2 linked regions of the Pyxidicoccus trucidator genome follow. The protein of the gene in region 1 interacts with the protein of each later gene in a pairwise test. Links are inferred from orthologs where the notes say so. Each region holds a gene or a part of one and is shown on either strand. Other genes may lie near its edges. The genes, in order: pheT and secD.

Region 1 (11,214 bases):
GGGAAGCTGGAGGTGGCCCCGGGCGTCTCGTTGACCACTCCGGACACGAAGGTCATCCAGAAGCTGACGGAGGCGGACTACGTCATCTACGGCACCGTGACGTTCCAGCAGCAGAAGATGACGCAGACCCCGGGCGCGGCGTTGACGGGCTACGGCCACTACTACGCGGTGACGGGCAGCTGGGAGCTGGCGGTCTTCGCGACGGACTCGGGGACGCAGCTCACCCGGATGGCGGACAAGTTCGACAGCGGGGTGGAGGGCCGGGGCACGAAGGTGAGTCCCCTCGTGTCGTACCAGCACACCGCGACGGAGATTGCGCAGTACCGGGGGAAGAAGGTCGTCGCTGGCGTGCGCCAGGCGGTGGTCGACTACCTCGCCCAGTCCGAGCAGCGCGGCACCTCGGTGGTGATGACGGTGCAGGGGCTGGCGGACTTCAAGGCGGTGAAGGCGTTCAAGGACGTGCTGTCGCGGACCCTCACCGGCGTCAGCGACGTGAAGCAGGGCAACTTCCAGAAGGGCCAGATTCAGTTCGACCTGCGCTACCTGGGCAGCACGGAGGCGCTGGCCGAGGCGCTGGGTGAAGCGGGCTTCCAGCAGAAGCTGACGGAGGCGTTCGGCGCGAAGGCCGCGACGAAGGCCAGTGTGACGGGTGTGACGAGCAACACCGTCGAGCTGACGTTGGCTCGCTGATGAGGGCAGTCTGGCTGGCGGTGGCGGTAGCGGCGTCCGGGTGTGCGGGACGCCAGGAGCCGGAGTCCGTGGCGAAGGCGCGCGCGCTGATGGCGGGTGCCGAGACGCCGAGCGGGAACCTGGCGCTGCGCTGCGAGCCGGAGGACGCGGAGGTGTACCTGGACGGCGTCCTCCAAGGGCTGTGCAGCGACTTCACGGGCTCGCCGAAGTCGCTCCGGGTTGGCGCGGGGCTGCACCAAATCGAAGTGAAGAAGCAGGGCTTCTGGCCGTACACGACGTACTACGAGCCCAGCGGAGCCCGGGCGAGGCTGACCATCCAGCTCCGGTCCGCGGTGGCCCCTGGCGGAGGTGCTCCGTGATGCGACGGGACAGGTGGTTTCCGACGGCGGTGGTGGCGGCGCTGGTGCTGCTGTGCGCGCCGGGGCTCGCGGCGGCGGCGGTGGGCCGCGTGGTGACGGTGCAGGGGACGGCCTGGCGCACCCCCGAGGGCGCCGAGCGGCAGCCGCTCACGCCCGACGTGGAAATCGAACAGAAGGACACGCTGGAGGTGGAGTCGGAGTCCGGCGTGAAGCTGCTCCTCAATGACGGCAGCGTGTTGCTGCTGAGCGCGGACAGCCACCTGGTCATCACCGAGGCGGAGTTCGCGGGCCAGGAGCGCAAGGGCTTCGTGGGCTACCTCAAGCTGGGCAAGGTGTGGGCGGAGGTGAAGAAGGCGCTGTCCGGCTCGGAGGCGAAGTTCGAGGTGAAGACGGACCGGGCGGTGGCGGGCGTGCGAGGCACCACCCTGCGCGTGGACGTGGCGCCGCCCGTCAGCTCCGGCGCGCTCTCGCCGAGCACCGTGGTGCAGGTGTATTCGGGGCTGGTGAAGGTGGCGGTTCGCGTGCCGAAGGCCAAGGCCCCCCCAGTGACGGCGCCCAGGCCCGGCGAGCGCAAGGAGGTCCCCGGCCCCCGGGAAGTCACGGTGGAGGAGTGGGAGGAAATCGTCCGCGACCTGCGGAAGAACAAGCAGATCGAGGTCGGCGAGCGAGTAGGCCCGGTGACGGACCTGGACACGAAGCGACGCGACGACGCATTCGGTGCTTTCATCCAGAGCAATCGCGGCTTGAAGAGGCCGTAGCCCGGATCAGAAGAGGAGAACGCCATCGGACGCCGCAGGAAACCCAGTGCCCGCGCCGCGGTAGCCCCCGCCGCCAGCGCTTCCGCTCCGCCCGCCCCGGTGCTCCACGCGGTCGCGACCCCGAAGGCGTCCGCCGCCGTCCCGGGAGCGACCGGGCCGTCAAGCGCTCCACCGCTGAGAGGCCCTGCCGACCCGCCACCGCTGGCGGAGGTCGGGCTGTCCGAGGTGGAAGCGCGGCGCATCGACCTGTGGTGGTCCGCGGTGATGGTGGGCTCGCTGGGGTTGGTGTTCGCGCTGCTCTCCGTGTTCGGCGGGGTGGCGGTGCCGGTGCTGCTGGCGCTGGCGGGGGCCTACATCTTCAACCCCCTGGTGACGGCCCTGGAGAAGCGGGGGCTGGACCGGACGTGGGGGACGACCATCGTCTTCGTCGGCGGCACGCTGCTGATGGCGGGGGCGGTGCTGTACCTGGTGCCGGTGTTCCGCGAGGAGGCGGCGAAGCTGCCGGACTTCTTCCGCCGGGGGAGCACGCAGGTGGTGCCCCGCGTGGAGGCGCTCGTGGGCCGCTCGCTGCCGGACCTGGTGCGACAGCGCACCGCGGAGCTGGGGCAGCAGGCGTCGGACCTGGCGCAGAGCGCGGGCCCCGCGGCGGCGAAGATCCTCGCCAGCTTCGCGGGCAACACGGCGCGCTTCGTGGCCACGCTGCTGGGCCTCTCGGTGGTGCCGGTGCTGGCCTTCTTCTTCCTGCAGGATTACCCGCGGCTGACGAGCATGGTGAAGGACCTGCTGCCCCGGCGCACCGTGGCGCTGGTGGCCCGTCGCTTCGCGGAGGTGGACGAGGTGCTCTCCGCCTTCGTGCGCGGGCAGCTCACCGTGGGCGCGGTGCTGTCGGTCATCTACGCGGCCGGGCTGTCGGCCGGGCGTATCGACATGGCCATCGTCATCGGCGTGATTGCCGGCTTTGGCAACATGGTGCCGTACCTGGGCACGGGCGTGGGCATCCTGCTGTCGCTGGTGGGGTTGGCGCTGTCGTGGCAGGGGCCCTGGCAGCTCGCGGTGGTGGCGGGCACCTTCGTCATCGGGCAGCTGCTGGAGGGGCTCGTCATCACCCCGCGCATCGTCGGGGAGAAGGTGGGCCTGGCGCCGGTGGCCGTCATCATCGCCATCCTCGCGTTCGGCGAGCTGTTCGGCTTCGTGGGCATCCTCCTGGCGGTGCCGGTGGCGGCCATCCTCAAGGTGGTGCTGCGCGTGGTGGTGCAGCGCTACCGGCGCACGTCGCTATATACGGGGACGGCCCCCCCACCGTGAGGCGGAGGGCAGGAGGCCACGGGAGCCCGGAGTGACGAAGCTGGAGAAGCTGCACAGGGAGATTGTCGCGTGCACGGCCTGTCCGCGACTGGTGGAGTGGCGCGAGGAGGTGGCCCGGGTGAAGCGCCGGGCCTACCGCGACTGGAACTACTGGGGGCGGCCGGTGCCGGGCTTTGGCGACCCCTGGGCACGGCTGGTCATCGTGGGGCTGGCGCCGGCGGCGCATGGGGCCAACCGGACGGGGAGGATGTTCACCGGGGACCGCTCGGGGGACTTCCTGTTCGCCGGGCTGCACCGCGCCGGGTTCGCCAACCAGCCAAGGAGCGAGCACCGGGACGACGGGCTCACCTTGAAGGACGCCTTCATCGTGGCCGCGGCCCGCTGCGCTCCGCCGGACAACAAGCCCCTGCCCGAGGAGCTGGCCCGCTGCGCTCCGTTCCTGGACCGGGAGATGGCCCTGCTGCCCGCCCGGGTGCTGCTCGCGCTGGGGGCCATCGGCTGGAACGCCGCGCTCGCCTCCTTGGAGCGGACCGGGGTGTCCCTCGGTTCGCCCCGGCCGGCCTTCGGCCATGGGGCGGAGGTGGCGCTGCCGGGCGGGCGGACGCTCATGGGCTGCTACCACGTCAGCCAGCAGAACACGCAGACGGGCCGGCTCACCCCGGCCATGTTCGACGCGGTCATGAACCGGGTCCACGCACTGTTGGACGGGAAGACGTGAGGGCCTCGCGGTGTTTCCTTGACAGCCGCGGGAGCCCGCTGCTATTCCCGCCGCGCAACAGCACGACGGGTCGTTAGCTCAGCGGTAGAGCACTACCTTGACACGGTAGGGGTCAGTGGTTCGATCCCACTACGACCCAACACAGTAGAGGTTTCATCCAGCGGGCGGCATGGCTTCTCAAGAGCCTGCCGCCCGCAGTTTTTCCTGAGGTCTCGCATGTCCGAAATGATCACGGTGACCCTCCCCGACGGCAGCCAGAAGCAGACCGCCCGGGGTACCACCATCGCGGACTTCGTGCGTGAGAGCATCGGTGCGGGCCTGGCGAAGGCCGCCCTCTTCGCCCGCGTCAACGGCCAGGACGTGGACCTGGCCCGGAAGCTGGAAGAGGACGCGAAGCTCCAGATCTTCACGCCGAAGAGCCCCGAGTCCCTGGAGCTCATCCGCCACGACGCCGCCCACGTGGTGGCCAGCGCCGTGCAGCACCTCTTCCCCGGCACGCAGGTGACCATCGGTCCCGCGACGGAGGAGGGCTTCTACTACGACTTCTTCCGCGAGAAGCCCTTCACGCCGGAGGAGCTGGAGAAGATTGAAGCCGCGGCCAACGCCGAGCTGAAGCAGGACATGCCCTTCGTCCGCACTGAAATCTCCATGGACGAGGCGGTGCGCCTCTTCGAGGAGAAGGGCGAGAAGTTCAAGGTGGAGATCGTCAAGGACATCGCCGCCAAGGGCGCCAAGACGCTCACCCTCTACACGCACGGCGACTGGGTGGACTTCTGCCTGGGGCCCCACGCCCCGAGCACCGGGAAGATCGGCGTCATCAAGATCCTCTCGTCCAGCGGCGCCTACTGGCGCGGCGACCACCGCAACCCGATGCTCCAGCGCGTCTACGGCACGGCCTTCTTCGACAAGAAGGCGCTGACGGAGTACCTGACGCGGATTGAAGAGTCGAAGAAGCGTGACCACCGCAAGCTGGGCAAGGAGCTGGACCTCTTCCACTTCCACCCGTACGCGCCGGGCGCCGCCTTCTGGACGCCCAAGGGCACCGCGCTCTACCAGACGCTCTCCGACTGGATGCGCCACCTCACCGCCGAGGATGGCTACGTGGAGATCAAGACGCCCCTGATGTTCAACAAGGGGCTCTGGGAGACCAGCGGCCACTGGGGCAAGTACAAGGAGAACATGTTCCTGGTGCTCGACAGCGAGTCCGGCGAGCACGACTTCTCCCTCAAGCCGATGAACTGCCCGTCGCACCACCTGTTCTACGGCTTCAAGAAGCACAGCTACCGGGACTTGCCCCTGCGCTTCCACACGCAGGACGTGCTGCACCGCAACGAGGCGGCGGGCGCGCTCGGCGGCCTCACCCGCGTGCGCCAGTTCGCCCAGGACGACGCGCACATCTACTGCATGGAGAGCCAGATCACCGACGAGGTGCGGCGCTTCGTGAAGCTGTTGGACCGTGTCTACAAGGCGGTGGGGCTCACCTACGCGGTGAAGCTGTCCACGCGCCCCGAGCAGCGGCTGGGTGACGACTCGCTGTGGGACCGCGCCGAGGAGGGCCTCAAGGCGGCGCTGGAGTCGCTGAACCTCGAGTACGAGCTGGCCCCGGGCGACGGCGCCTTCTACGGCCCGAAGATCGACTTCGCGGTGTCGGACAGCATCGGCCGCCGCTGGCAGCTGGGCACCATGCAGCTGGACTACCTGGCCCCGGAGCGCTTCGACCTCACCTACATCGGCGAGGACAACGCCCCGCACCGACCGGTGGTGCTCCACCGCGCCATCTTCGGCTCCTTCGAGCGGTTCACCGCCATCCTCATCGAGCACTTCGCGGGGGCCTTCCCCGCGTGGCTGGCGCCGGTGCAGGCAGTGCTCGTCACCGTGGCGGACCGGCAGGCGGACTACGCCCGCAAGGTGCGCGACACCCTCCGGGCCAAGGGCTACCGGGTGGAGTTCGACGAGCGCGGCATGACGCTCAACGCGAAGATTCGCGAGGCGCAGCTCCAGAAGGTGCCCTTCACCCTGGTGGTGGGCGACAACGAAGTCTCCGCGGAGGGCGTGGCGCCGCGCCGGTACGGGGGCGAGGACCTGAAGTCCATGAAGTTGGAGGACTTCGAGGCCCTCCTGGCGAAGGAGGGGGCCCTCCCGTAGGGGTTCCGTCAGCGGCGGCACGCAAGTTGCGGACGGGTCTTGACTCCCCGTCCCTCCTGGATATCGTGCCGCGCTTTCTGAGGATTCTCCTGCCGGAGCGTGCCTGGAACGGGGTGGGTGGACGGGGTGAGGCCGGAGGGCGCGAGTCGCCCGGCCGGAGGGCAGGGTGGGGGACGACCTGAGGGGCCATGGCCTCCCAGGCGGTTGTCGCTACCGAGGCGACAGCTTCCCCACCCGGCGGGACGAAATAGTGGTACAGGCTGGCGGCTCTTGCTGCGGCCCGGATGGACAACGCCCGAAGCCGCACGCTGACGGCACTGAGTGAGGAAGGATCAGGACGATGCCGAAGTTGAAGACCCGCAGTGGTGCGAAGAAGCGGTTCCAGGTGAAGAAGAGCGGGAAGGTGAAGCACGGCAAGGCCTTCGGCAAGCACCTCTTCACGCACGCGAAGACGCCGAAGCAGAAGCGCGGCAACCGCGGCACCGGCCATCTCCGCGATATGGACGCGAAGAAGGTCATCAAGGAGCTGTTCCCCTACGGGGCTTGAGAGTCGGAAGTACGCAGTTCGCGTGGCCTCGTTGGTGGGGCGGTATGCCTTCGTCGGGAGGCTTCAAACTACGCAGTCGGGAGTAAGTCATGCGCGTCAAAAAGGGTGTAAAGGCTCGTCGCCGTCGCAATAGGATTTTGAAGCTGGCCAAGGGTTACCGCGGCCGTCGGAAGAACTGCTACAAGCGCGCCAACCAGGCCGTTGAGCGGGCGCTGGACTACGCCAGCCGCGACCGCATGCAGCGCAAGCGGGACTTCCGTCGCCTGTGGATCGTCCGCATCAACGCGGCCGCCCGTACGGTGGGGCTCTCCTATTCGAAGCTGATCGCCGGCCTGAGCAAGGCGGGCATCGGCCTGGACCGCAAGGTCCTGTCCGACATGGCCATCGCGGACCCGTCCGGGTTTGCGGCCGTCGCCAACATCGCGAAGGCGGCCTGAGACAAGCACCGGCCCGGTAGGGCTGGTGACAGAACGGGTGGAGCGGAGGCCCCGGCCTTCGCCCCTTCCGGGTGAGTGAACGGGCTGCCTCTTCCAGGGCGGCCCTTTTTTTTGCCCCGAGCCCATGGGCTCACGGGGCGTTGGAACGGAGGCGGAAGTCCATGCGAGATCGGTTGCTGGCGCTGGCGGAGGCCGCGCGGCGGGAGATCGGCGTCGCGTCCGAGGTGTCCGCGGTGGAGGCGCTTCGGGTCCGTTACCTGGGCAAGAAGGGCGAGCTGTCCGGAGTGCTGGGCGGCATGGGCAAGCTGCCCCCGGACGAGCGGCGGGCGCTGGGCGAGGTGGCGAACACCGTCAAGGCGGAGCTGGAGAAGCTGCTCGCGGAGGCGGTGCAGCGCGCGGAGGACGCGGCGCTGGAGGCGCAGCTGAAGGGCCCCGGCCTGGACGTGACGCTGCCGGGGCGGACGGTGGCGCCGGGCAGCCGGCACCCGGTGTCCCGGACGATGGAGGAAATCGTCCGCACCTTCGCGCGGCTCGGCTTCGACGTGGCCAGTGGCCCGGAAATCGAGCTGGACTACTTCAACTTCGAGGCGCTGAACCTGCCGAAGGACCACCCCGCGCGGGACATGCAGGACACCTTCTACGTGGAGGAGTCCTCGCTGGGCCACGCGAAGAAGTCCGACAGCCCGGTGCTGCTGCGCACGCACACGTCGCCGGTGCAGGTGCGGTACATGCTCAACCGCAAGCCGCCCATCCGCGCGGTGATGCCGGGGCGGGTGTACCGGCGCGACTCGGACATCACCCACACGCCGATGTTCCACCAGGTGGAAGGCCTGCTGGTGGACAAGGACGTGACGTTCGCCGAGCTGAAGGGCTCGCTGGACGCGTTCGTGAAGGCGTTCTTCGGCTCGGACACGCGCACGCGCTTCCGCCCGTCCTTCTTCCCGTTCACCGAGCCCTCCGCGGAGGTGGACATCTCCTGCACCTCGTGCGGCGGGAAGGGCTGCCGGGTGTGCAAGCAGACGGGGTGGCTGGAGGTGCTGGGCAGCGGCATGGTGCACCCCAACGTCTTCACCTCGGCGGGGTATGACCCGGGCGAGGTGACGGGCTACGCGTTCGGCATGGGCGTGGAGCGCATCGCCATGCTGCGCTACCGCATCGACGACCTGCGGATGATGTTCGAGAACGACGCGCGCTTCCTCGAGCAGTTCTGAGTCCCGTGGGGGCTCGGGCCGTGGCCCGGGCCTCCGTGTTCCAGCCGGTAGGCAAGAGGGTGGACCTGTGAAGATTTCGGTGAAGTGGCTGGGCGATTACGTGGCGCTGCCGCCGTCGGTGGACGAGCTGGCGCGCAAGCTGACCGCCGCGGGCCTGGAGATTGAGGGGCAGGAGCGTCCTGCCGAGGGCCTGCGCGGCGTGGTGGTGGCGCAGATCAAGGAGTCCGTGCAGCACCCCAACGCGGACAAGCTGTCCGTCACGCAGGTGGACATCGGCGGGACGGCGCTCGTGCAGGTGGTGTGCGGCGCGAAGAACTACAAGGTCGGCGACAAGGTGCCGCTGGCCACGGTGGGCACGAAGCTGCCCAACGGCATGGAGATCAAACAGGCGGCGCTGCGCGGCGTGGACAGCTCCGGCATGCTCTGCTCGTCCAAGGAGCTGGGGCTGAGCGAGGAGTCCAGCGGCCTGCTCATCCTGCCGGCGGACCTGAAGGCGGGCACGCCCATCGCCGAGGCGCTGGGGCTGGATGACGTGGTGCTGGAGGTGAACGTCACGCCGAACCGGCCGGACGCGCTCAGTCACCTGGGCGTGGCGCGCGAGGTGGGCGTGGTGACAGGGGCCGCGCTGAAGGTGCCCCAGCCGAAGCCCTCGGAGTCCGGCACGCCCGCGTCCGCGCAGGTGAAGGTGCGCGTGGACGCGCCGGAGCGCTGCCCGAGGTACGTGGCGCGCGTGGTGGAGAACGTCACCATCCAGCCCTCTCCCCAGTGGATGCAGGACCGGCTGAAGGCGTGCGGCGTGCGCGCCATCAACAACGTGGTGGACGTCACCAACTACGTGAATCTGGAGTACGGCCAGCCGCTGCACGCGTTCGATCTGGACAAGCTGGGCGGGCAGGAAATCGTCGTCCGCACGGCGGCCAAGGGCGAGAAGCTGACCACGCTGGACGGCAAGGAGCGCACGCTGGACGCGGATGACCTGGTCATCGCGGACGGGAAGCAGGCGCAGGCGCTCGCGGGCGTGATGGGCGGCGGGGACAGCGAGGTGACGCCGGGGACGAAGCGGCTGGTGCTGGAGTCGGCGAACTTCCAGGGCTCGGGCGTGCGGCGGACGGCGAAGCGGCACGTGCTGCACACGGAGGCGTCGCACCGCTTCGAGCGCGGGGCGGACCTGGACGCGGTGGTGCCTGCGATTGACCGCGCGGCGCAGCTCATCGCGGAGCTGTCCGGCGGCACCGTGGCTCCAGGGCGCGTGGACGTGTACCCGGCGCCGAAGCCGCCGCGGAAGGTGACGCTGCGCTTCGCCCGGGTGGAGAAGGTGCTGGGCGTGGCGGTGGCGGAGCCGGAGGTGCGGCGCATCCTCGCGGCGCTGGGCTTCAAGGCGGTGGAGGAGGGGACGGGGCAGGTGACGTACGAGGTGCCCCGGGCGCGCGTGGACGTGGAGCGCGAGGAGGACCTGCTGGAGGAGGTCGCCCGCGTCTTCGGCTACGACAACATCCCGGCGAAGCTGCCTCGCGGTCTGGCCGAGCTGGCGCCGGAGCCCGCGCACGCGGAGGCGGAGCGGCGGATGCGGTCCGCGCTGGCGGGTGCGGGGATGGACGAGGTGGTGAACTACTCGTTCGTCGCGCCGAAGAACCTGGAGGTGCTGGGTGGGAAGGAGCCGGCGGTGGCGCTGCTCAACCCGCTGAGCGCGGAGCAGTCGGTGATGCGCACCAGCCTGCTGCCGGGCCTGCTGGAGAACTTGTCCCGCAGCGTGCGGCACCAGGTGGAGTCGGTGGCCATCTACGAGACGGGCCGGGCGTACTTCCGGGACGCCGAGGGTGGCCAGGGACAGCGGCCCGCGGCGCGCGAGGTGCACCGCGTGGGCGGCCTGGTGTGGGGCCTGCGCGGTGGCCGGAGCTGGACGCAGAAGGACGCGCGGGCCGACTTCTACGACGCGAAGGGCGCGGTGGAAGGGGTGCTGGCGGCGCTGCGAGTGGAGGGCGTCACCTTCTCGCCGGCCGAGCATGCGGCGTACCACCCGCGTGCCTGCGCGCAGGTGAAGACGGCGGACGGCACGGTGCTGGGACACGTGGGCGAGCTGCACCCGCGCGTGGTGAAGGCACTGGGACTGCCAGAGGGGGTGTTCGCCTTCGAGTTGGACACGGAGCCGCTGTACGCGGCGGCGCGGCTGGTGCCGGCGTATCAGCCGCTGCCTCGGTTCCCGGCGGTGCTGAGAGATCTGGCGGTGGTGGTGCCGGTGGAGCTGGCGAACGACGAGGTGCGGCGGGTCATCCTGGAGGTGGGGAAGCCGCTGGTCGAGGAGGCGCAGGTGTTCGACGTGTACACGGGCAAGCCCATCCCCGAGGGGCAGAAGAACCTGGCGTACGCGTTGCGCTACCGCTCGCCCGAGCGGACGCTGACCGACGTGGAGGTCAGCGAGGCGCACCAGCGCATCGTCGAGCAGGTGAAGCAGCGGCTGGGTGCCGCGCTGCGCGCCTGAATTCCTGAATGAAGTCAGAGGGTTGACACGTCTCCGGGAAGGCTGCAACAGTGCCTTCGCGTTCATCGCACCGAGGGCATCCCGAGGAATCGCATGACGAAGGCGGACATCATCGAGGGCGTCTACGAGAAGGTCGGCTTCTCGAAGAAGGAGTCGGCCGAGATCGTGGAGCTCGTGTTCGACACCCTGAAGGAGACGCTGGAGCGCGGGGACAAGATCAAGATCTCCGGGTTCGGCAACTTCCAGGTGCGTCAGAAGAAGGCGCGCGTGGGCCGCAATCCGCAGACCGGCAAGGAGATCGAGATCTCGGCCCGTCGGGTGCTGACCTTCCGGCCGAGCCAGGTGCTGAAGAGCGCGCTGAACGGCGAGGCGGTGCCGGAGAACCACGCGGAGATCGACGCGCGCGAAGAGGCGGCGGCGGACGCGGCGGAAGCCCGGGGCGAGGACTTCGACGAAGAGGGAATGGAAGACTCGGAAGCGTGAGTTTTCCCACGGCGCCGTGCTGCTCTTGCTTGACCTGACCGTCATGTGGGGGCATAAGGGCGCGCACCGTTTCACGACGGTG
Region 2 (11,159 bases), on another replicon or contig:
GGCGCCCCGGTGTGCTCGTGGCGGGTGTGTGGCGCCGGGACGCGGTGCTCCCTCTCGCCCCGCGCTTCAGCGCTCCGGGGGGAAGGTGTGGCGCCGGGACGCGGTGCTCCCTCTCGCCCCGCGCTTCGGCGCTTCGGGGAGAATCCGGCACCCCCGCGGACAGCCCCTGCCTCGGGGGCTTATCGCTGGCCCGGCCTGGCGGGAATGGGCGGGCGCGGGCGGCGGGGGGGCTCGTCCGGCCTCGACAGGTACAGGTACGCCGTCAGCGCGAGCAGCGCGGCCACCGCGAGCCGTCGCAGCCAGTCCTCCCGGCGCCGATGCGGTGACGCCGCGTCCTCTCTCGCCGCCGCGTCCATTCCCGCCGCCACCTCGGGCCCCTCGGCCCGCAGCCGCCGGCAGGCCTCCGCCACGGGCACAAGCGCCATGGGAAGCCTCGCGTCCTCCCGGGACAGGGCCTCCGTCAGCATCCTCGCCCACGCGGCCTCCTCCTCCCCGCCGGCCGGCTCTCGCACGGATAGCCCTACGTGCCGGGCCAGGGCCACGCTCGCGCGCAGCAGCAGCAGCGAGAAGGCCTCCGTCGACACCCCGTAGAACGCCGCGCAGGCCTCCAGGGTGCGCCCCTCCACCAGCCGGCGGAGGAGCAGCGCCGAGGGGCGGGGCTCCATCCCTCGCAGGGCCGCGATGAGGACCGGGGAGGACAGGCGGGAGGCGTCGGGCTCGGGAGACGTCACGGGCGCGCCATCCTCTCCCATCCGCCAGCCGTTTTCTTGAGGCTCGTACCCACACCCCTACACTCCCCTCCATGTTGCGACCTGTTGCGCTCGTCCTCCTGCTGCTCGCTCCCCTGCGCGCGCTCGCCGTGGAGACCCTCCGCATCGCCATCGAGGATGCCGGAGGCGAGGTGCGGGTCAGCGGCCGCGGGCTCGCCCTGGGCACCGACACCGAGGACGCCACCTTCGTCCCCATCGCCTCGGACCAGGCCACCATCCGCCGCCGGGGCTCGAAGCTGGAGGTCAATGGCGCTCCCGTCGTCGGCGACTCCGTGCGCTTCCGCGCCGGTGCCAGTGCCGCCAGCGACTCGGGCGTCCCGGGCGACGAGCCGCTCAAGGCCGGCGGCGCCCAGGTGCGCGGTGACGTGGTGGTGCGGACGTACCGGGACGGGCTCCAGCTCATCAACGTCATCTCCCTGGAGGACTACCTCGCCGCGGTGCTCGGCAGCGAGATGCCCGTGTCCTTCCCGCCCGAGGCCCTCAAGGCCCAGGCCATCGCCGCGCGCACCTACGCCCTCCAGAAGAAGCTGGAGGCGTACAGCAACGCCTTCCACCTGGGCAGCAGCGTGCTCCACCAGGTGTATGGCGGCGTCAATCGCGAGGACCCGCGCACCCGAGCCGCCGTGGAGGCCACTCGAGGCCAGGTGCTCACCTACGAGCTGGCCCCCATCGAGGCCTACTTCCACTCCTCCTGTGGAGGCCGCACCGAGTCCGGCCAGGACGCCCTCCAGCGGGACTTGCCCTACCTCCAGCCCGTCGACTGCCCCTGCGGCAAGCTGCCCGCCAGCCGCTGGAAGGCCTCCATCTCCGACTCGGAGGTGAAGTCGGCGCTGCACCACCCCGCCCAGGGGCTGCGGGTCTCCGGCCGCACGCCCACCCGCCGGGTGACGCGCGTCATCCTGGGCGATGGTGCCTCGATGGGCGGGGTGGAGCTCCGCCGCCGGCTTGGCTACACGCGCCTCAAGAGTCTGGACTTCGAAGTGGAGCGTACCGGCCACGGTTATGTGTTCTCCGGACGCGGCTATGGCCACGGGGCCGGTCTCTGCCAGTGGGGCGCCAAGGCGCTCGCGGACAAGGACTGGGACTACCGGGAGATTCTCTCCCACTACTACCCCGGGGCGGAGCTGCAGCAGCTCTACTGACGTCCCCGTCGTCGACGCGCTTTCCGCGGCGTCACGGGGGCTGCTACAAGCGCCAACCCCGTGTCGTCCCGCCTCTCTGACTACGACTTCGAGCTTCCCGAGTCCCAGATCGCCCAGGCCCCCCTGGCCGAGCGGGACGCCTCGCGCCTGATGACCGTGAACCGGTCCACCGGCGCGTGTGCCCACCGCCGCTTCACGGACCTGCCGGAGCTGCTGAGGGAGGGTGACCTCCTCGTCCTCAACGACGCCCGCGTCATCCCCGCGCGCCTGCTGGGCCAGAAGGCCGGCACCGGAGGCCGCGTGGAGCTGCTGGTGGTGCGCCCCGCCGCCTCCACGCTCACCTCGGCCGCGCTCGGTGGCGCGCCCGAGTCCATCGAGTGGATCTGCCTGGGCCAGGCCTCCAAGGGGCTCAAGCCCGCGCAGCGCCTGACGTTCGCCGGAGGGCTCGAGGCCGAGGTGCTGGAAGCACTTGGCGGAGGGGAGTACCGCGTGCGCTTCCACGCGACGTCCGGCACCTCGCTGGCCTCGCTGCTGGATGAGGCCGGGCGCCTGCCGCTGCCGCCCTACATCACCCGCGAGCCCGATGCCGCCGACGCCGAGCGCTACCAGACGGTGTACGCGCGCGCCTCGGGAGCCGTGGCCGCCCCCACCGCGGGCCTGCACTTCACGCAAGGCCTCTTCGCTGCGCTGGAGGCGCGGGGCGTGCGCCGCGCCCTGGTGACGCTGGACGTGGGGCCCGGCACCTTCCTGCCGGTACGCGAGGAGGAGCTGGACCGGCACCACATGCACCCGGAGCGCTACACCGTGCCCGAGGCCACCGCGCGCGAGGTGAACGCCGCGCGTGCCGAGGGCCGGCGCGTGGTGGCGGTGGGCACCACGGTGGTGCGCACGCTGGAGTCCGCCACGGACCCCCAGACGGGCCGGCTGCGCGAGGGCCCCGGTGAGACGACGCTCTTCATCCGCCCCGGCTTCACCTTCCGCCAGGTGGACGTGCTGCTCACCAACTTCCACCTCCCGCGCTCGACGCTGGTGGTGCTGGTGAGCGCGCTGCTGGGCCGCGAGCGCACCCTGGCGGCCTACGCGGAGGCGGTGCGCGAGGGCTACCGGTTCTTCAGTTACGGCGACGCCATGCTGGTGTCGGAGTGAGCACCATGGACGAGCAGCAGGCAGGGCAGCGCGGTGAGAAGGGCGACACGCGGGTGGCACCGGGACTGGTGCGCTTCGAGCTGCTCCACGAGGACACGGGCACCAAGGCGCGGCGCGGCCGGCTGCACACGCCGCACGGGCCCGTGGAGACTCCCATCTTCATGCCCGTGGGCACCGTGGGCAGCGTCAAGGGCGTGGGGCCGGATGACCTCGTCACACTCGACGCGCAGATCATCCTCGGCAACACGTACCACCTGATGCTCCGCCCCGGCGAGGCGCTGGTGGGGGAGCTGGGCGGCCTGCACCGCTTCGTCTCCTGGAACCGGCCCATGCTCACCGACAGCGGCGGCTTCCAGGTCTTCAGCCTCTCCGAGAAGCGCAAAATCACGGAGGAGGGCGCCGCCTTCCAGTCGCACCTGGACGGCGCGCGGCACTTCCTGACGCCCGAGCGCTCCATCGACATCCAGGAGACGCTGGGCGCCGACGTCATCATGGCCTTCGACGAGTGCCCGCCCTCCACCGAGGACCGCAAGTACCTGGAGAACTCCCTGGCGCGCACCACGCGCTGGCTGCACCGGTGCGTGAAGGCCTGGAGCCGCGAGCGCTCGTCCCTCTTCGGCATCGTCCAGGGTGGCCTCCACGAGGACCTGCGCAAGCGCCACGCGGAAGAGGTGTGCGCGGTGGACCTGCCGGGCTACGCGCTGGGGGGCTACTCGGTGGGCGAGGCCCCCGAGGCCATGCATGCCGGTGTGGCGTACTCGGCGCCGCTGCTGCCCCGCGACAAGCCCCGCTACCTCATGGGGGTGGGTACCCCCGTGGACCTGGTCACCTGCGTGGAGCAGGGCGTGGACATGTTCGACTGTGTGCTCCCCACCCGTTGTGCGCGCAACGGCCTGCTCTTCACCTCGGAGGGTAAGCTCGTCATCCGCAATGCGGCCTACGCGAAGGACCCCCGGCCGGTGGACCCTGCGTGCACCTGCTACACCTGCCGCAACTTCAGCAGGGCCTACCTCCGCCACCTCTTCGCCGCCGGAGAGATTCTGGCCATGCGCCTCAACACGATTCACAACCTCCACTACTTCCTGGGGTTGATGGCAGAAGTCCGGCGCGCGGTGTCGGAAGACCGGTTCGCCACCTTTGCCCGGGAGTTCCGGGAGCGCTCCCGGGCCCAAGAGAACGAGCGGACCCGTGGCCGGTGAGCGGCCGGAGGGATTGCCGGGCTTCCCGCGTTCACTTGCTCACATGGGCCCCCCTTGCTAAGAGGGCCCCCTTTCGGATGGGTTCCTCGGCCAGTGTGGGGGGCCGCCCATTTCAAGCCTTCCTCAACCGACGAGGCAGTCTGTGGCTGAGAGCTTTCTGATTCTGGCGCAGGCCGGGGGCAGCGGTAACCCGCTGGGCACCCTTGGCTTCCTGGTCGTCCTCGTGGCGATCATGTACTTCATCATGATCCGCCCGCAGCAGAAGCAGATGAAGGAGCACCGGGCGCTGCTCGGGGCTCTGAAGAAGGGCGACGAGGTCGTCACCTCGGGCGGGCTGCTCGGGAAGATCCACCTGGTCGATGAGCGGACCGTGACGCTGGAAGTAGCCAGCGGCGTGCGCATCCGCGTGCTCAAGACCGCCGTCAGCGCCAAGGGCGCCGTGGCGGAAGGCGCGCCGGTGGTGGCGGCCGAAGAGAAGAAGAAGGAGGAGAAGTAATGAACCGCGGCTGGTGGTGGAAGTTCGGACTCATTGTCGCGGTGACGCTGGGGACCCTCTGGTTCCTCATCCCGACCTATTACTCGCTCGTTGTCGTGGAGCGCGATCAGCGCAACAACCTGGCCCTGCTCGAAGAGCGGATGCCGGTGTGGGCGCCCCCCGCGAAGTACCGCCTCAATCTGGGGCTGGACCTTCAGGGCGGCATCCACATGGTGATGCGCGTCGACACCAAGACGGCGCTCCAGAAGCGCACCGAGCGCCGCGGTCAGCAGATCGCCTCCTACGTCAATGACAAGAAGATTGGCGAGGTGACCGCGGATACGGATCCGGAGAAGCTCCAGCTCACCCTGACGGCCAAGGACCCGGCGACGATGGACGCCATCGAGAAGGAGGTCCTGGCCACCTTCACGGACTTCAAGCGCGTCAACCGCGAAGGCGGGACGCTGGTGCTGGAGCCGGACGAGGGCCAGACGAACTTCTTCCGCGAGGACGCGGTGAACCAGGCGATGCTCGTCATCCGCCGCCGCATCGACAAGTGGGGCGTGGCCGAGGTCGACGTGCGCAAGCTGGGCACCGACTCCATCCAGATCTCCCTGCCGGGCCGCAGCAACCCGGAGCAGGCCAAGGAGCTGGTGGGCACCACCGCGCAGCTCGAGTTCCGGATGGTGGACGACACCAACCCGCAGTTCTTCGCGCAGATGCTCCAGGCCAACCCGCCGCCCCAGGGCAGCAACATCACCCTGACGGAGGAGGGCGGCTTCCCGCAGCTCGAGTCCCCCTCGCGCGAGGCGTTGCTGACCTACACGAAGGACAGGACGCCGGACAACCGCCAGGTGCTCACCGAGTGCATTGCCAGCCCGGTGAGGAAGAACGAGTGCGCCACCTACCGCAGCTTCCTGGTGGAGCAGAACGTGCCGCTGACGGGCGAGAGCCTGGCCGGCGCGGACGCGTCGCTCAGCCAGCTCAACGAGCCCGAGGTGAACCTGTCGTTCGACCCCGCCGGTGCGCGGGAGTTCGAGAAGCTGACCGAGGCGGGCGTGGGCCGGCGCATGGCCATCGTCCTGGACGACAACGTCCACATGGCGCCCAACATCAACGAGAAGATTGGCGGCGGCCGGGCCCGCATCACCATGGGCCGCATGGGCGCGCGCACCTTCGAGGAGTGGCTGGGCGAGGCGCAGACGATGGCGCTGGTGCTGAAGGCGGGCGCGCTGCCGGCGCCGGTGACGGTCGGCGAAATCCGTCAGGTGGGCGCCAGCCTGGGTGACGAGCTCATCCGCAAGGGCGGCATGGCCGCGCTGCTGGGCATGAGCCTGGTGCTGCTGTTCATGGCCATCTACTACAAGCGCGCGGGCATCATCGCGAACATCGCGCTGGTCCTCAACGGCCTGCTCATCCTGGCGGGGCTGGCGTTCTTCAACGCCACGCTGACGCTGCCGGGCATCGCCGGCTTCGTGCTGACGCTGGGCGTGGCGGTGGATGCGAACGTGCTCATCAACGAGCGCATCCGCGAGGAGCTCGGCAACGGCAAGAGCGCCCGGGCCGCGGTGGACCAGGGCTATGACCGCGCGTTCTGGACCATCTTCGACGCGCACGTCACGGCGCTCATCGCCGCCTTCATCCTGTTCTTCACGGGCACCGGTCCGGTGCGGGGCTTCGCCACCACGCTCATCGTCGGCCTGCTGGCCTCGCTGTTCACGTCCATCGTCGTGACGCGAACCATCATGACCTACTTCGTCCACGGTCGTAACGCGCAGCGGGTGTCGGTCTAACCGGCCGGGCACGGGAACGAACTGCCATGCAGATTCTCAAGAACAAGACGAACATCGACTTCATCGGCAAGCGCAAGCCGGCCGTGTTCCTGTCCACCATCGTCAACCTGGCCATCATCATCGGCATCGCCGCGTTCGGGTTCAACCTGGGCGTGGACTTCGCCGGCGGCACGGTGGTGGAGCTGAAGTACGACCACCCCATCACCGCCGAGGAGGTCCGTCAGCGCGCCCAGAAGGGCGGCCTCGAGGACGTCAGCGTGCAGAACATCGGCAGCAAGGACGAGAACTCGTTCCTGCTGCGCATGGGCGGCGTCACGCAGCTCAACGAGAAGAACGCGGCCAACGCCAAGACGGCGATTGAAGCCCTGGGCACCGTGCGCAACGTCTATGCGGACCTGGCCAACGGCATCATCAACTTCCGCTCGGCCAACGCGCTGACCGCCGACGCCATCAAGAAGGCCGTCGAGGGCAGCGGCACCGGCGTGCAGGAGGTCCGCGAGCTGGGTGAGTCCCAGAGCGGCGGCTTCGACTACCAGGTGGTCGCCAGCGGCATGGCCGACAAGGTGACCCAGGCGCTGGGCCAGGGCCTGGAGAAGCCGGACTTCGAGCAGCGCCGCGTGGACTACGTGGGTCCGCAGGTGGGCAAGCAGCTGCGCAACCGCGGCATCATGGCGCTGCTGTACTCCATGGTGGCCATCCTCATCTACGTGGCGTTCCGCTTCGACTTCAAGTTCGGTCCGGGCGCGCTGCTGGCCATGGTGCACGACGTCGTCATGGTGGCGGGCTACTACCTGGTGACCCGGCGCGAGTTCAACCTCACGTCGATTGCCGCGCTGCTGACCGTCGTCGGCTACTCGGTGAACGACACCATCGTCATCTATGACCGCATCCGCGAGGACATGGCCAAGTTCAAGGGCAAGCCCTTCGCCGAGGTCATCAACATCGCCATCAACGACACGGTGGGCCGCACCATCCTCACGTCCCTCACCACGGCGCTGTCGCTCGTGGGCCTGCTCATCTTCGGCGTGGGCGAGATCTTCGACTTCGCCGCCGCGATGCTCGTCGGCATCTTCGTGGGCGTGTACTCGACCATCTACATCGCCAGCCCGCTGACCATCTGGCTGGACGAGCGCGCCGCGGCGAAGGAAGCCCGCCAGGGTGGCGGCATCGACCAGCACCCGAAGACGGCGTAGTCCGCACCCCACCAGCCCCGGCTGACACCGGCCGGGGCGGTGACACGACGAGGGCCCTCCTCCCACGCGGGAGGCAGGGCCCTCGGTGTTTTGCGGGCCTTCAGTGCCGGGGCGTCAGAAGCGGGCGCCCAGCGTGAAGGAGGCGTCCAGCAGGCCGCCGTCGTCATCGTCCGTGAAGGACTCGTTGACCCAGTCCTCGTTCAGGAGGACGCGGTACGTGGTGCGGAAGCCCGCGGTGAGCCCGCCGCTGTTGAACTCGACGCCGGCCGCCAGGGGGACTTCCTGCATCGTGTCCGAGTCGTAGAGGTCCGCCCCCGCGTTGCCCCGCACGTCCACGTAGGACATGCCCAGGCCCGCGCCCACGAAGGGGCGGACGGCCGTGAGGAAGGGCAGGGAGACCTTGAGGAGCCCGCTGCCGCCCTGCCGCACGAGCGACGGCCCCTCCAGCAGGCGGACGTCGTCCACGCTGTTCTGCGAGCCCTCGTACCCGAGTTCGAAGCCGATGAAGGTGGTGGGCTGTACGTTGAGCGTGAGGCCCCAGGCGGGCCCGGTGCTGGTCAAATCCCCCAGCCCGCCGGTGTAGTCGCCCACGCCGCCTCGCAGGAACACATTCACGTCTCCCCGCTTGCCCTCCTTGCGCTCCTGCGCCGCGGCGGTGCTCGCGCCCGCGAATGTCAGGGCGAGCGCAGCCGCCATGAGGCCTCTTGGAACCATGCCGTCCTCCTGTCAGGTGGTGTGCGGTTCAAGCTGTGCACCGGTCGCCCGCGAGTCTGCCGGGAGCAGTCGGGCCAGCAAGCGCACGCCTGAACGCTTGTGCAGGAGGGGAAAGGTCGTTCCCAAGGTTGACCTTCCCTCGTCAGACGTCTGAGGTACTGTCTGCTTGTCAAGAAATCGTCCCGGCTCACCTCCCTGTTAGGGAGGCCCGAGGAGGAGCGACAAGCGTGCGGTGGTTGCTGCCAGATGTGGTCGAGGAGGAGGTGGCGTCCCTGGCGGGGGAGCTGTCGCTGCACCCGCTCGCGGCGAGGGTGCTGCTGCACCGCGGCTACCGCACCCCGGAGTCCGCTTCCGCGTTCCTGTCCGACAAGCTGGCGGACCTGCCGGACCCGTTCCGGATGAAGGGGATGCCGGCCGCGGTGGAGCGCCTGACGCGGGCGCTGCGCTCGAAGGAGAAGGTCACCCTCTACGGGGACTACGACGTGGATGGGGTGTGCTCCACCTCGCTGCTCTACCTGTTCCTCAAGGAGCTGGGCGCCCCACCGGCCACGTACATTCCCCACCGCCTGGATGAGGGCTACGGACTCAACCTGGCCGCGGTGGAGCGCATCGCCGCGGACGGCACGCGGGTGCTGGTGACGCTCGACTGCGGCATCACCTCCGTGGCGGAAATCACGCGCGCGAAGGAGCTGGGGCTGGACGTGGTGGTGGTGGACCACCACACGGTGCCGCCCACGCTGCCCCCGGCGGTGGCGGTGCTCAACCCGCACCAGCCCGGCTGCGAGTACCCCACCAAGGCGCTGTGCGCCGCGGGTGTGGCCTTCAACTTCTGCATGGGCATTCGCAAGCGGCTGCGCGACGAAGGCTTCTTCGCCACCCGCAAGGAGCCCAACCTCCGCTCGATGATGGACCTGGTGGCCATGGCCACCGTGGCGGACGTGGTGCCCCTCACCGGCGCCAACCGCATCCTCGTGTCCCACGGCCTCCAGGAACTCAGCGCCGGCCGCCGTCCGGGCGTGCGCGCCCTGAAGGAAGCGGCGGGCATGGACCCCGACACCGTCGTCACCGCCGGCCAGGTGGGCTTCCGCCTGGGGCCCCGCATCAACGCCGCGGGCCGGCTGCATGACGCGTCGCTGGGCCTGCAGCTGCTCTGCACGGAGTCGCCGGAGACGGCGCGCTCGCTGGCGACGATGCTGGACCGCGCCAACGCGGAGCGCCAGGGCATCGAGAGCAGCATCCTCACGCAGGCGCTGGCGCAGGCCGAGTCCCGCAAGGACTCGCGCGGCTTCGTCCTCTACGACGAGGGCTGGCACCCGGGCGTCATCGGAATCGTCGCCTCGCGCGTGGTGGAGCGCTACCACCGGCCCACCGTCATGGTGGGGGTGAAGGACGGGGTGGGGAAGGGCTCGGCGCGCAGCATCGAGGCCTTCCACCTCTTCGACGCGCTCAGCGGCTGCTCGGAGCTGATGACGCGCTTTGGAGGCCACAAGCACGCCGCCGGCCTCACCATCGACGCGGAGCGGCTGCCGGCCTTCCGCGAGGCCTTCGAGAAGATTGCCTACCAGCGCCTCACGCCGGAGGACCTCATCCCGCGGTGCCGGGTGGACGCGGTGGTGAGCCCTCGCGAGCTGGACGCCCATGCGGTGGAGTCACTCCAGCGCCTGGGGCCCTTCGGCCAGGGCAACCCGGAGCCGGTGCTGGTGCTGCGCAGCCAGGTGGCCCGCCCGCGCGTGCTGCAGCCCAAGTCGGGCACCGGCCGCGGCCACCTCAAGCTGGCGCTGGCGGACGCTCCGGAGCTGGACGCCATCGGCTTCAACATGGCGGACCGCGTGACGCTGGTGGAGGGGCCGGTGGACCTGGCCTTCCAGGCCGGCTTCGACACCTTCCGGGGCCAGCGCAAGCTGTCGCTGCGCCTCAAGGACCTTCGCAGGGCGGCGTAGGCGTGGTTCCGGGGCCGCTGTCGGCCCCGGGCCCTACGAAATCCCCCAGCGCACCCGGCCTGGCGTCAGCAGCGCGCCGACGCGGGCCAGCTCGTTGAGCCGGAAGCGCTCCGCCTGCCGCTCGAAGGCGTGACGGCACCGCTCCGAGCAGAAGAAGTACCGGCGCTTCTTGTACTCCGCCGTGGGCCGGCCCTCCGGTGTGCCCAATTCTTTCCCACACACGGGATCCCAGTGCTGTCCCTGTCCCTGCTGCACGCTCTTCATTCACGCCTCCCCGACCCCAGGGAGCTCGCGCCCCCACCCGGAGAGATGAATAAGCACGGGACGTGCCAGTGCCCAACTCCTTGGACTGCCAAGGAGTCGGGGGCAGGCAGGGGTGGGAAGGGTGAAGAAACTTCCGCCGCCGCACCCTGGCTTCGAGCAGGGCGCGGCGGGCGGAGTGTTCTTCAGAAGGCGGTGCCGAGGCTGCCGCCGAGGAAGAAGTCGTTCATGTAGCCGCGGCGGAAGCCCAGCGCCTCCACGCGGAAGGCGAGGCGGAGGTTGCCGGAGCCGATGCGGGGGCGGCCGCGGAAGCCCACGCCGTACTGGAGCAGGGGCTTGAGGCCATTCACCTTCGTCACGTCCGCGTCCACGGTGATGGAGGTGGCCTGGTAGGCCACGCCGCCACCGGCCTGGGCGAAGAAGCCGAAGTCGGACTTGCCCAGCTTCAGCTCATAGGCCGGGGCGATGGTGAAGTAGTGGAGGCGGGTGTCGCCGCTGATGAAGTTGGTGCCGTCGCTGACGCTGC

The links.
Region 2: the proteins of pheT (region 1) and secD interact in binary tests that used the Escherichia coli proteins (3 or more experiments, as listed by UniProt). The link is inferred for Pyxidicoccus trucidator from one-to-one orthologs.

Annotation. Positions count from the first base shown.
Region 1 is NZ_JAAIXZ010000024.1:980-12,193, reverse strand. The notes cover bases 7,916-10,943. They hold pheT (phenylalanine--tRNA ligase subunit beta), read left to right. Parts: upstream 7,916-8,237; coding sequence 8,238-10,649; downstream 10,650-10,943. Other genes in these bases: G4D85_RS42270 (integration host factor subunit alpha), read left to right, coding at 10,743-10,943; pheS (phenylalanine--tRNA ligase subunit alpha), read left to right, coding at 7,916-8,170. Outside these bases: G4D85_RS42325 (flagellar assembly protein T N-terminal domain-containing protein), read left to right, coding at 1-690; G4D85_RS42320 (PEGA domain-containing protein), read left to right, coding at 690-1,049; G4D85_RS42315 (FecR family protein), read left to right, coding at 1,049-1,807; G4D85_RS42310 (AI-2E family transporter), read left to right, coding at 2,009-3,112; G4D85_RS42305 (uracil-DNA glycosylase), read left to right, coding at 3,144-3,830; thrS (threonine--tRNA ligase), read left to right, coding at 4,047-5,975; rpmI (50S ribosomal protein L35), read left to right, coding at 6,316-6,522; rplT (50S ribosomal protein L20), read left to right, coding at 6,612-6,959; more of pheS, read left to right, coding at 7,121-7,915; more of G4D85_RS42270, read left to right, coding at 10,944-11,132.
Region 2 is NZ_JAAIXZ010000015.1:283,662-294,820, reverse strand. The notes cover bases 4,166-7,138. They hold secD (protein translocase subunit SecD), read left to right. Parts: upstream 4,166-4,752; coding sequence 4,753-6,525; downstream 6,526-7,138. Other genes in these bases: secF (protein translocase subunit SecF), read left to right, coding at 6,552-7,138; yajC (preprotein translocase subunit YajC), read left to right, coding at 4,400-4,753; tgt (tRNA guanosine(34) transglycosylase Tgt), read left to right, coding at 4,166-4,257. In the rest of the region: G4D85_RS35085 (hypothetical protein), read right to left, coding at 180-731; G4D85_RS35080 (SpoIID/LytB domain-containing protein), read left to right, coding at 803-1,912; tRNA preQ1(34) S-adenosylmethionine ribosyltransferase-isomerase QueA, read left to right, coding at 1,973-3,058; more of tgt, read left to right, coding at 3,064-4,165; more of secF, read left to right, coding at 7,139-7,718; G4D85_RS35050 (porin family protein), read right to left, coding at 7,833-8,432; single-stranded-DNA-specific exonuclease RecJ, read left to right, coding at 8,660-10,372; G4D85_RS35040 (YHS domain-containing protein), read right to left, coding at 10,406-10,636; G4D85_RS35035 (hypothetical protein), read right to left, coding at 10,819-11,159. UniProt on the Escherichia coli protein: Part of the Sec protein translocase complex. Interacts with the SecYEG preprotein conducting channel. SecDF uses the proton motive force (PMF) to complete protein translocation after the ATP-dependent function of SecA.